DNA from 2 places in the Thiomicrorhabdus hydrogeniphila genome. Region 1 is predicted to be linked to the other one. Evidence: predicted binding sites of a transcription regulator. Region 1 holds the regulator's gene; the other holds the start of a gene.
What was found. Region 1 encodes PhoB, which activates phosphate uptake and scavenging genes when phosphate is short. Its sites were predicted from a motif close to GNNTGTCATAAAACTGTCANAT; they were not measured.

Region 1 (6,596 bases):
GGAGATAACAAACAGTTCAAAAACTTTATTGTCTCTAATTTGTTGAAAACGGTTTTGAAAATCTAACCAAGTCATGGCTACGCTTACTCACTTATTAAATGAATGATATTTTAGGTTTATTTTGGGTTTATTTTGGGTTTTTACCAGGCCTGGTAAGTCCTATGGTCTTTTTTGCTATATAGGATAAAACTCAAATTTTAGCTATTTTACTGTATTCATTAATTTTTTTAATCCTTTAAATAAAAAATCTTTGGCCAAAACATATTCAACTTTCAAAATTATTAGAGAAACCTTATTTTCTTTACCTTACGCTCACGTGCAAATAGAGTATTAAATTGCTAAAATAATTTTTTTAAATGAATTTAGGAAACGTAACGTCATGGCAAAAATTACAGTAGTAGGACAAGGTGAATGTGAGTTTGATGGTCAATTTTCAATGTTAGAAGCGTTGGATGAAAATGGTTTTGATATGCCCTACAGCTGTCGTGGCGGAAACTGTGGTGCTTGCACCGTACGCCTAATTTCTGGAGAAGTTGAAGAGATCCAGAGCCCGGCCTATGAATCTAGAAAAGGTGAAATTCTCACTTGCAGTATGATTCCTATTACCGATGTAGTTATTGAATTAATCTAATCATTTTTACCAGGCCTGGTAAATTTTTTCCTTTTCACAAAACCTAAAAAACCCCGATAAACGGGGTTTTTTATTGTGCTTTAAAACTAAATCACATTAGTTTGTGGTTAAAAAAATTTGCACTTGTTTAACCAAACCAACTTAATTTATTTTAACTTAGCTAATTCTTTAGCCGCAAAGTCTGCAGGTAGAGGGATATAACCATCTTTAACTACCGCTTCTTGACCTTGTTTAGAAAGAACTAATTTAATAAATTCTGCAATAACAGGTTCAGCGGCTTTGTTTGGCGCTTTGTTTACATAAACATAAAGCACACGTGAAAGAGGGTAAGTACCATTTAAAGCGTTAGCAGGTGTTGCATGAACCGCTTTTTTACCTTGTTTTTTAGAAATCGCAAGTGCTTTAACGCCCGCAGTTTTATAACCAATACCAGAGTAACCAATACCGTTTAATGAAGCTGATACAGACTGTACAACAGAAGCAGAACCAGGCTGTTCATTTACAGATGACTTGTAATCACCTTTACATAATGCATGCTTCTTAAAGTAACCGTAAGTACCTGATACAGAGTTACGACCATAAATTTGAATGGTTTTATCTTCTAAAGCGCCTGTGGCACCAACTTGTTTCCAGGTAGTCACGTCTTCTTTATCACCACATTTACGTGTTGAAGAGAAAATAGCGTCAACTTCAGGAATTGATAAACCGTCAATTGGGTTATCTTTGTTTACATATACGGCTAAAGCATCAATCGCCACACCAACTTTAGTTGGTTTATAACCATATTTAGATTCAAACATAGCCACTTCTTTGCTTTTCATCTGACGGCTCATTGGGCCAACATTAGAAGTCCCTTCTGTTAACGCTGGAGGTGCAGTAGAAGACCCAGCAGCTTGAATCTGAATATTTACATTAGGGTAAGTGCGCTTAAACTCTTCAGCCCATAACGTCATTAAGTTTGCTAAAGTATCAGAGCCTACTGAAGATAAGTTTCCAGAAACGCCCGATACTTTTTGGTAAGTTGGTAGCTCAGAAGCTTGAGCCGTTGTTGCAGTACCAACCGTAGCGGCTAATCCCATTGCAAGTATAAGTTTTACTTTTTTCATAATAATGACTCCGATATTTTTTGCATGAATTTGTTTAACACCTGGCAAATTATAGAAATCGTTCGTAAAACTAAATTGACACAAATATGACACTTTCGTGACATGCAATATACGTACAAAATCGTAAACCAATCATACTCTTAGTACATAATCTAGCGATTACAAGCACCTGATTAATCATTAATTAAAAGTCATTAGTAAATTTTCTGTAATAAAATCTCTTTTACACGTCTATTTTTAATACAATGCGCATACCATCCTAATCCAAAGATATAGAGTTAAAGCTATGGAATTTCGTGATATTAACGAGTTTGAAAACGCCACCTCTCGTGGCAGAAAAGAAATGTTTCGTTTTGGTAGTGCTTTACTATTCATTATTCTGATTATTTTGTTTGCATCAAACATCCAAACAGGAAGCGGAACAGTTAGCATTGAATTAGTGGTAGCCGCCATGATTGGTGGTTATATGGCTATTAATATTGGTGCTAACGACGTTGCCAATAACGTTGGCCCAGCGGTTGGCTCTAAAGCCTTAACCCTAACAGGTGCTATTATTATTGCCGCCATATTTGAATCTGCTGGTGCATTAATAGCCGGTGGTGATGTAGTAAGCACCATTAAAAAAGGCATTATTGACCCTGCCCTTATTGGTGATAGCGACACTTTTATTTGGTTAATGATTGCCGCCCTACTTGCTGGTGCTATGTGGCTAAACGTAGCAACTGCAATGGGCGCACCAGTTTCAACTACACACTCAATTGTAGGTGGTGTACTGGGGGCAGGAATTGCGGCCGCTGGATGGAATATTGCTAACTGGGATCAAATGGGTGCTATTGCAGCAAGCTGGGTTATATCACCAGTTATTGGTGGAATCATTGCTGCTGCTTTTTTGTACTGGATAAAACGAACCATTACCTACCGAGACGACATGATTGCAGCATCCCAAAAGATGCTTCCCATACTCGTGGCTATTATGGCGTGGGCTTTCTCTACGTATTTAATTATGAAAGGCCTTAAGCACATTTGGAAGGTAGACTTTCTTACCGCTACTCTTATTGGTTTTGCCATTGCTTTACTAGTTTACATGGTTATTAAACCTATTACGAAACGTAAATCTGCAACATTAGAAAATACCAAAGCCAGCGTAAATACACTGTTTACTGTACCGCTTATTTTTGCAGCCGCTTTATTAAGTTTTGCCCACGGTGCTAACGATGTGGCAAATGCCGTTGGGCCTTTAGCCGCCATTAACGATGCTGTACAAAATCACGGCGTTTCTACTAAAGCTGAAATTCCGCTTTGGGTCATGCTAATTGGGGCTGTTGGTATTTCATTAGGTTTATTATTATTTGGCCCTAAACTTATTCGTACTGTGGGTTCTGAAATTACAGAACTTGACCAAATGCGTGCCTTTTCTATTGCAATGGCAGCCGCAATTACGGTTATTGTTGCCTCACAATTTGGACTACCAGTAAGCTCAACACACATTGCTGTTGGTGGTGTATTTGGGGTTGGTTTCTTGCGAGAATACCTAAAACGTAGTTATGCCAAAACCATTCAATCCATTCGTGATCATCATCAAGGTTCTGATCAACAGGAAGTTGAAGAATACATAATTCGTTTTGAAAAAGCATCACTCATTGAAAAGAAAGATATGCTTGCGCAGTTAAAAGCAAAAGAAGCTGAAGTTGATTTAAGTAAAAAAGAACGTAAATCATTAGATAAAGTTTATCAAAAAGAGCTTGTAAAACGTTCGGCCTTCTTAAAAATTGTTGCTGCTTGGGTCATTACCGTACCAGCGTCTGCAATTTTGGCGGCGTTAATTTACTTTACGATTAGAGGCATGATGTTACCTTAGTAATCTATCGCGTTTAACAGCCAATAAAAAAGGGCGTGTGACTGATTCACACGCCCTTTTTTTATTCTCTTTACAGATAAAACCATTAATCTCAATTGTTTTTACCAGGCCTGGTAAATTGTAATCTATAACTTTATATAGAAATTAGCACACACCATTATATTGTACATAACATTAGCCAAACTTAACTTTAGAAGACCTTAAATAAAACAAACGCTATCACGCTTAAATACCGCTCTGTGTTGGTAAACACAACGGCCTTTAATTTTACTTTTTGGCAAACACACAACGAAAGGTACTTCCCTTACCCAAAACACTATTTATTGTTAGCTCAGCATCGTGTTTTTCTAATACATGTTTTACAATTGCTAACCCTAAACCTGTACCCCCTGTTACACGAGAACGGTCTTTATCTACTCTATAAAAACGTTCTGTTAATCGTGGGATATGCTCAGAAGAAATTCCTAAGCCGTGATCTTCTACTTCAAAAATTACACTCTTTTTCTTAGCGTACCAGCGCACATAAATATCGCCCCCGTCGGGCGAATACCGTACAGCATTTGAAACAAGATTCATAAAAACACTTTTTAAGGCTTCTGGATAACCTAATATTTTGAGATTTTGGTCAACTTCAAAAATAAAGTGGTGATTGTCGCCCCCTAATTGAACAGCTTCCACTTCAAGTTGTTGTAATTTTTTAGGAACATCCACTTTCTCTTTATGTGCGGTAATCGAGTCCGATTCTATGGTAGACAGTGTGAGCAAGTCTTCAATAATTGATTGCATTCTATGCGATTGCGTTTCCATATGCTCAAGCGGTAGCTTCCAGTTTTCCAAATGCTCACCAGGGGTATCCAACATGACTTCCAAGTAACCTCGTAATACCGTCAGCGGAGTGCGCAGTTCATGAGAAGCATTGGCAATAAAATCACGGCGAACTTGAGCAAGTTGATAAAGCTCTGTAATGTCCTTAACCACTAATAACTTGTGGTTCTCAAAATAAGGAATTATTTGCATTTGATAGGTACGAGATGGCCGATAGGATGAGTTAACCGTGAGCGTTTTTGAAAAATCTTTTTCTTTAAGATATTGAATAAATTCAGGCTGTCTAATAACAGACTCTATCTTACTGCCTTGATCTTGTCGTCTAATACCTAACAAGGTTTTAGACACCGTATTAAACCATTCAATATTATTATTTTGTTCTAACGATACAATGGAATCAGGAATAAGCATTGACGCCGCTTTAAACTGTTCAGATTTATATAAATGAAGGTCTGCGTGTTTTTCTAAAGCGCGTTGTTTTTTTGAAACGAGATAGGTTAATTCACTCCAAAATCCAGATGTTGGAGGGTAGGCATTTAACTTACGTGCATCCATCCAGTTTTCAAAGCGTTTAATGCTCCATAACTGACGAGCAATATAGACCATAATAAATAAAAATAGGGACACTAACCAAAAATCAGTTACCCAAGCAAAAAATAGCATTAACCAAGCGGTTGTTATCAGCCAGGTTAGCTCTCGTTTAATACCATTAGAAAACAATGTTAAGCCTCAACCACAGAAAAACGGTAACCAGAACCTCTAATTGTTTGAATGTAATCGGCCACGTTGGTTGGCTCTAATAATTTACGAAGTCGTCTAATATGCACATCAACGGTACGCTCTTCAACCACCACATTTACACCCCAAACGTGATCTAAAAGCTGTGTTCTTGAAAATACACGATTTGGATGTGACATAAAGAAGTGCACCAAATTAAACTCTGTTGGGCCTAATTTAACCTCTTGATCACTGACATAAAAACGGTGCGATTCTAAATCTAAACGCATATTGCCTGCCGTAAACTGGTTATGCTCAACTTTATCGTTAGTTTGACGTCTTAATAAGGCTTGAATTCGTGCAATAAGGGCTCTTGGTGAAAAAGGTTTAATGACAAAATCATCCACACCTGAATCAAACCCTTTAACTTGATCTTCTTCTTCACCACGTGCGGTTAACATAATGATTGGAATCGCTTTGGTTTTATCATTTTGTCTAAGTCGTTGAGCTAACGCAACACCTGGTGTACCGGGCATCATCCAATCAAGCAATATAAGATCAGGTGTATCATCGAGCGCTAATTTCCAACCTTCTTCGGCATTACTTGCTTCACTGACAAGGAAGTTTGATGCGGATAAAGTGAATTTCAACATATCACGAATAGCCGCTTCATCCTCAATCACTAAAACTTTACTCTGCCCCATAAACACTCCTTAATGGTTTTATATAATACTTAATCGTTGGTTAATGAATTTAAAAAAGACTCAAGCTTATCATTATTCATATAACGGACTTGTTTGCCTTTAACCAAATAAATCACACTTTCTGCAACATTAACAATATGCGCTGAAATACGTTCACAGGCTCTAATTGAGATAAACATCTGCATAATATACTCAGCTAACTCATCTGTATTATTATTCAAAGATGCATTAATTTCTATTAATGCTTTCTTTTTTATCTCTGAAATACGTTCGTCATCATCAAACACTTCAGACAATTCACTTAGGTCTAATTGCGCAAATGCATTTAAGGTTTTTTTAAGTATATCTAAATTAATGGCAACCATTTCAATAAGAGCGCTATAACCAGGCAAAATATCACAAGGTACTTCTTTGGTTTTTGACATTTTAGTTGCTAATTTTGATGCGTTAACCGCTTCATCACCAATGCGTTCTAAATCAACCGCAATACGAATAGAGCTTACAATTAAACGTAAATCTGAAGCCGTTGGTTGCTGGCGCGCTAAAACACGTGCGCACAAGCTGTCAATTTCAAGTTCTTCTTTATTAACAATTTTATCAATTTGCTTAATCTCTTTTGCTAGGCTTTTATCTTCACATTTAATTGCCTCAATTGTATTTTTGATTTGTGCTTCAACCAACCCACCCATAGATAAGATTTGATTAAATAACTCTTCTAAATTTTGGTTGTACTGCCCTGAAATATGGCTGTTAAA
Region 2 (6,596 bases), 1.9 Mb from region 1:
ATGAGGGGTATTGTACCGTTAATGCAAACAGATATTGAACAAATCAGTCAGTTTAATGAGGCTTTATCCATTCCAGTTAATGAAGCTTAGATTTTGTATATATTGCTGGGCGGCATGAGGCCAATTAAACTGTGGAATAGTTTGGTGAATATTGTTTTTTGAAATGTTAAGAGCTTGTTCTATGGCGGTACGTAAATCATGATTGGTTGAACCATTAACACCTTCAGTAATAATATCTTTTGGCCCTGTCACTGGATAAGCGGCAACCGGTGTTCCACAAGCAATGGCTTCAATATTAACCACGCCAAACGTATCTGTTTTTGAAGGAAACACAAATACATCCGCAGAAGCATAAAACGTTGCTAATTCATCCCCCGATTTTGCTCCTAAAAAATAACATTGCGAGTAGCGTTTTTGTAAATTTTCTAGTTCAGGGCCTTCACCAATAATGACCTTACTACCAGGGAGTTCTAATTTAAGAAACTCTTCAAGATTTTTTTCTGGTGCAATACGACCAACATAAAGCATGATAGGGGCTTCGTAATTCAGTTTACGTTTTTGTTGCGGGTTAAATATTTGGGTATCAACGCCACGAGACATTAACGCCAAATTATGAAAACCTTTTGCTTTTAAATCTTTCAAAATTGATAGGCCTGGTACTAATGTTTTTTGCGCCGGAGAGTGAAAATACCGTAGCCCTGCATAAGTAAAAACAGGTGAGATCGGCAACCTAGCCCGAATATATTCTGGATAACGCGTGTGATACCCTGTGGTAAAAGGTAGCTTGTGTTTTATGACAATATGCCTGGCAAACCAACCCAAAGCCCCTTCGGTAGCAATATGAATCGCATCAGGTTTAAAGTCAATAATACGTTTTTCTAGCCCTTTTGGTCGCCAAACACAACGAATCTCATGATACGTAGGAAGCGGAAAACTTTTGTACTCTAAAGGTTGAATAACATCAACCTCTACTCCTTGATTCTTTAATTCTTTAATCAAATTTGTAAGCGTGGTCACCACACCATTTATTTGCGGATACCAAGCATCAGTAACTAAAGTTAACCGTTTTATAGTGTGCGTGCGGTTTACCATATTGTGCTGATACGGTAATTGAGATTCATCCTCAAAATTTAGCCTTTGATAAGGCTTATTTTTAGGTGTTTTATTTGTGGAGGCTTGTGTCATAGTGTTCATGATTTTTACTATAAAAACACTATGTTAAAAATAGATGATACCTAGATGAACTTATAATGAGCGTTGTTCATCTAACGGTAATATTACTGTCAAAATCAATTTATACACTGTGTGGCATAACCCTAATTTTAGAGAAGGTATTATGAACACAGATGCATTTAGTCACAGCCTAACAAACCCATTAGAATCACAAATTCATTTTCCTGATTGGATGAAGGATATTGCCGAAGATGATTTTATCTTGGCTGAAAATAATCATGAAGTTCAGCGTTATAGAACGATTTTTATTTCAGACACCCATCTGGGCAGTAAAGCGGCCAAAGCAGAATTTTTGGCGGAGTTTTTAAAATACAATCACTGCCAAAAGCTGTATTTGGTAGGAGATATTATTGATGGTTGGCGTTTAAAAAAACGTATGTATTGGCCCCAATCACATACCAATGTGATTAGACGTATTTTAACCATGTCAAAACGAGGTACCGATGTGGTGTATGTAACAGGAAATCATGACGATTTTTTACGCCGATACTCTGGGCTCGATTTTGGCAATATAAAACTCTGCGATAAAACCGTGTTTAAAGCCGCTAATGGTCATCAATATTTGGTGGTTCACGGTGATAAATACGATAGCGTAGTACAAACACAAAAATGGTTAGCGATTATTGGTGATTGGGGCTATGAAAGCCTGGTAGTCATAAATCGTTATTTTAATCAGTTACGCCGTAAATTGGGTTTGGGATATTGGTCTCTTTCTGCTTATGTAAAACAAAAAGTAAAAGGTGCGGTTTCGTTTATATCTGCCTATGAAGAAGCCGTGGTTAAAGACTGTAAAAATGATCATTATCATGGTGTGGTATGTGGTCACATTCATCACCCTGAAATTAGAATGATTGATGATGTGCAATATTTAAACTGCGGAGATTGGGTAGAATCTTGTACCGCAATTGTGGAAACCTTAGAGGGTGAAATCAAACTATTACGCTGGGTAGAAGTCAGCCACGAAAACAATCAATAACTCAATAGCCAACCACTTATAAACACCATTTAATCATCATTTCATTAAATGACTCTCTTTCAATGGGTTTAGATAAAAAATCATTCATACCCACTTCAAGACATCGTTGTTTATCTTGTACCATAACATTTGCGGTAAGTGCCACTATAGGGATAGGTATCTCATGGGTAGATAGCATCTCTTCTTTACGTATCACTCTGGTTGCTTCAAAGCCATTCATAACTGGCATTTGACAATCCATCACTATAAGTTGATATTTTTGCGGTGCAATACGCCAAAGTTCTATGCCTTTTAACCCATTTTCAGCTACATCAATTTTTGCGCCTAGGCGTTTAAGAAATGCCACAATCACTTTTTGATTAACGTCATTATCTTCAACTAATAAAACCGTTTTATCTTTTAAGGGTAACGCTTTGCTAATATCTGTTTCGTCCAACCCTAACAGCGGAATACTTTCCTGTTGAATTTTATGCTCTCTTTGTAAAGGCAGTTTTACCCAAAAACAACTACCTTTATTTACTTCAGAGTGTACCCCAATCTGCCCTTTCATAAGATCAACCAATTGTTTACATATTGCTAAACCTAATCCAGTACCACCAAATTGTCTTGCTGTTGTATTATCTGCTTGGGTAAAAGAGTCAAATAATTTAGATAAGTTCTCTTCTGCAATACCTATACCTGTGTCCAATACTTCAATATAAATATGATTATTTTCTAAATCATTGTTTTGTTCATTAGTTGCGGTTACTTGGCTAATATTAAGCGTTACAGAACCTTTATCGGTAAATTTTAGGGCATTACCAATTAAGTTCATAATAAGTTGCTGAAGACGCATAGAATCACCAATCAAAGTGTTTGGTACTTCGGGTGAAAATTGATAGTTTAAGGCGATATTATTGTCTTCCGCGATAGAGGACATTAAATGCAAAGTTTCTTCTACAATATTGCGCAAATCAATAGGTTCATTCACTAAGACCACTTGCCCCTCATCAAGCTTAGCAAAGTCTAATACTTCATTAATTATTTTTAATAAAATATCGCCACTGTGCTTAATGGCCTGTAAATATTGTGTTTGAACACTATTTAAAGGTGTGTCAAATAATAAGTCTGTCATTCCCAAAACCCCATTCATTGGAGTTCTAATCTCATGACTTACGGTGGCAACAAATCGACTTCTTGCTTTTGCTAATGCCTCGGCTCTTTCTTTGGCCAGGCTTAATTGTTGCTGTGTTTGTTGTTGCAAAGTAATGTCGCGCACGACTTGAACCAATAAAGTCTTGCCGTTAAGTTCAATTTGGTTAAAGTTAATCTCTACCGAAATTCGCTGACCTTTGGCATCTCGCAAATAAAGCGGTTCATTTTCTATAACAACAGTGGATGTTGTAGAATCCAAATCAATATATTGCTGTTTTAGATTTTCATAGGTCGAAAAACTATCTGACTCTAACCAATGACTAAATAATTTATTTTGCAGGTCATTCTTTTGGCAGTTTAACAATTGTTCCGCTGCGGTATTTGTGTCTACAATACGGCCCTCAATATCAACAACAAAAATAGATTCTGGAACCGATTGAATCAAATCTGTTGCATTTTTTTCCGCTGTTTTTTGGGCATGAATAGAAGTGATGTAACCACGTAAGACATCTGGTTTACCTGCTCGGTTATACAAAATATGGCTTAAATCATAAATCCATTTATAGCCGCCATTTCCGTTCACTTTAAGACGGTAAACCATTTCAACTTTATTGGCATTATTGACATAGGCGGTAATAAGTTTTTCTCTTACACTGTCTACATCTTCTGGATAAATCCACTCTAAAAAAGAGTGATCAACTAAGGTTTTAGCCTCTTTTCCCAATAGATTTAATACATTTGGTGAAGCATATAAAATTGACATATTTCTATCAATTTTCTTCTCTAATAATACCGTTGGTCCTGCATTAAATAGCTCATCGTGGTCTTTGGCTTGCATCAGTTTTTCACGTTCTTCTTGCAACTGTTTAAAAACCAAATTAACGACCAGTGAAATGATAAAAATAACTAAAAATATTAAAAATGCCACCACCACAACATGTTCAACATATTCATTAAATACCGATTTACGTTGAATCGCTTGAACTTGCCAAGAAACATTATCAACGGGTGCGGAAGCAAGAACGGGATTATTACTATGATTATCGGTTAATAGCTCAAAACCTTCTAAAATAACGTCCTCATTACCATAATGAGATGGAGCGGGCTGCTTACCTAAAAGCACTCTATGTGGAGGAAGTTGTTCACTAATAACAAGTTCATATTCTTTGATATTTAAGTCGATAATAAAGCTTTCTAATGGTTTAAAAGAGAGTTTTAGCCAAAACCCTGCCCATTCATCACCCATTGTTATAGGAAACAAAATATCAAAATGAAATTCACCATTTGGTGCTTGGTGCGCTCGTACTCGAGAAGTTGCAGGGGATATGTTATTGACTTCAGATTTAATTAAAGCGCGACATTTTGGGCCCATGTTTTCAACATGACTGCCAACAACAATTTTGCCTTTAGTATTAATAATGGCAAACTCGGTATCAGAAGGAAAAAGCTCCTTAACATCATTTTGAATTTCGGCTAAATCGTAAGGATAACCACCCCCTTTTGCCAATTGAAAAATACTGTCTTGATGGTGAGAAGCAATAGATTTAACAATCAATTGATGTTTTGCAACATAATCAGATACAAAAGAAGCGAGTCCATTAGCTGATATTTTGGCGGCTTGCGTAACACGCTGTTCATTTTGCGACAATATATAAGAAACCACGATAGCAATAGAAATTGCCAAACCTAGCATGGATAACCAAAAAACAAATGGTAGTCTAAAGCGAGAGTTTGCTTCCCTTTTATTTGTATTGTTCTGGCTTGATGTGTTGGGCATAAGGTAAATACTATTAAGTTGAATTATGTAAATTCATATTGGCTTTAGTCAGGCTAGAATTTCTATTGTAACTCCGATTATAGAGCAAGCAAGCATGTTTAACGACCATTGCAATTGAATAACAAAATAAACATTAAGTTCATGTTATTTAAAATCAAAAAACTTATCCATTCACCTGCAATATTTCTCGTAAAACCATCGTAGCAAAACTCCCTGCGGGCAAAGCAAATTGCAATACTAGATTTAAACCAGGTTTGTTATCTAAATCGCCATTCGTTATTTCTTCAAAAAACCACGTTAAATTCTGTGGCATTAAGCACAATGAACGTCTATCTGGCTTTACTCTATTTTGACTCAAGCCATCACACCAGGCCTGGTAATTTTTAACAACCGTTTCTTCTAATTCCCTTGGCTTGTGTGCCGTTGGTAAAGGGCCGTCACCAAATAATCCGCCAGTAAGTTCTACCGAGCCTTGTTGTAGTTTTTGCTGTAATTCATCTAATTTGTTCGCTGTTTCAACCAAAATAAATTCATCATTATCCAAATCTTTAAGCAGGTCACCCAACAAAATATGATGCCAACACCCCTGTTTAATACGTTCATTAAGCAGTTCATTAAACATCCAAGAACGCAGAGCAGAGATATATAAACCCTGTTGATTTTGATTACCATTTTTATTTTTTGCACCACGTTTTCGGTTACGTGAATGGCGTTGTTGGCCACTTAATAATAATTTAGCACCTTGCACCAGGTTATTACCATCTCGTCCAAAACGTTGTCCACCAAAATAATTGGGCACGCCATTTTTTTGTATAAGACTGAGTTTTTTATCTAAGATTTCTATTAAATTGGCTTTAGATAAACTTTCATTACGACTACATACATCTCTTAAAACCAAGGTAAATTGATTACCGATTAAATCGCCTCGCTGCAGTTTTTTATTATGGCGGTGCATATCTAAAATGGTCACCCCCTCAATATCCAATGCATCTGGATTAGGGTCGGCTTTGCCTGGCAACTGAATACTAAACCACTGTTTGGTAACGGCTTGTCGGTCTTTTTGACCTGCAAACCCGACATTGTGTTTGGCCGTATTTGCCCATTTAGCTAACATGCCCGCTACCCAGTCTGTATTTTGACCACGTTTTTCTACCCAACACCAAAGATGTTCACCAGTTTCAGTAAACACAGTATTAGAAATCTCATTTACCCTAAAATCTTCTGGATAGGTTTTTAGCAGGCCTGTTAGTTCAGGTTTTTGGTAAGCATAAGCCAATAAATCAAAGTCTGCTTTAACCTTTAATAATGGCTCGTTATCTACAGAATCTGAATGATTTGATGAGGCATTTGTATGAGAGGCGTTTGAGTCTAACGACATGAATAATTCTCTTTTTTAAAGCATAAAAAAACCTGGAAAACCCAGGCTTTAAAACTCAGTAACACCTTACAGCATTACTCATTTTGTGTATAAAACAG

Region 2: ACYQ0E_RS12270 (glycosyltransferase family 4 protein) is a predicted target of PhoB. The motif match lies at 1,257-1,278, and genes of this name have one in related genera.

Annotation. Positions count from the first base shown of each region.
Region 1 is NZ_BAAHXL010000001.1:820,667-827,262, reverse strand. It holds gene ACYQ0E_RS03515 (ion transporter) at 1-75, opposite strand, end outside; gene ACYQ0E_RS03510 (2Fe-2S iron-sulfur cluster-binding protein) at 380-631, shown strand; gene ACYQ0E_RS03505 (PstS family phosphate ABC transporter substrate-binding protein) at 778-1,737, opposite strand; gene ACYQ0E_RS03500 (inorganic phosphate transporter) at 2,024-3,595, shown strand; gene phoR (phosphate regulon sensor histidine kinase PhoR) at 3,863-5,140, opposite strand; gene phoB (phosphate regulon transcriptional regulator PhoB) at 5,143-5,841, opposite strand; gene phoU (phosphate signaling complex protein PhoU) at 5,871-6,596, opposite strand, start outside.
Region 2 is NZ_BAAHXL010000001.1:2,717,028-2,723,623, forward strand. It holds gene ACYQ0E_RS12270 (glycosyltransferase family 4 protein) at 64-1,194, opposite strand; gene ACYQ0E_RS12275 (UDP-2,3-diacylglucosamine diphosphatase) at 1,337-2,209, shown strand; gene ACYQ0E_RS12280 (ATP-binding protein) at 2,226-5,120, opposite strand; gene truD (tRNA pseudouridine(13) synthase TruD) at 5,284-6,498, opposite strand.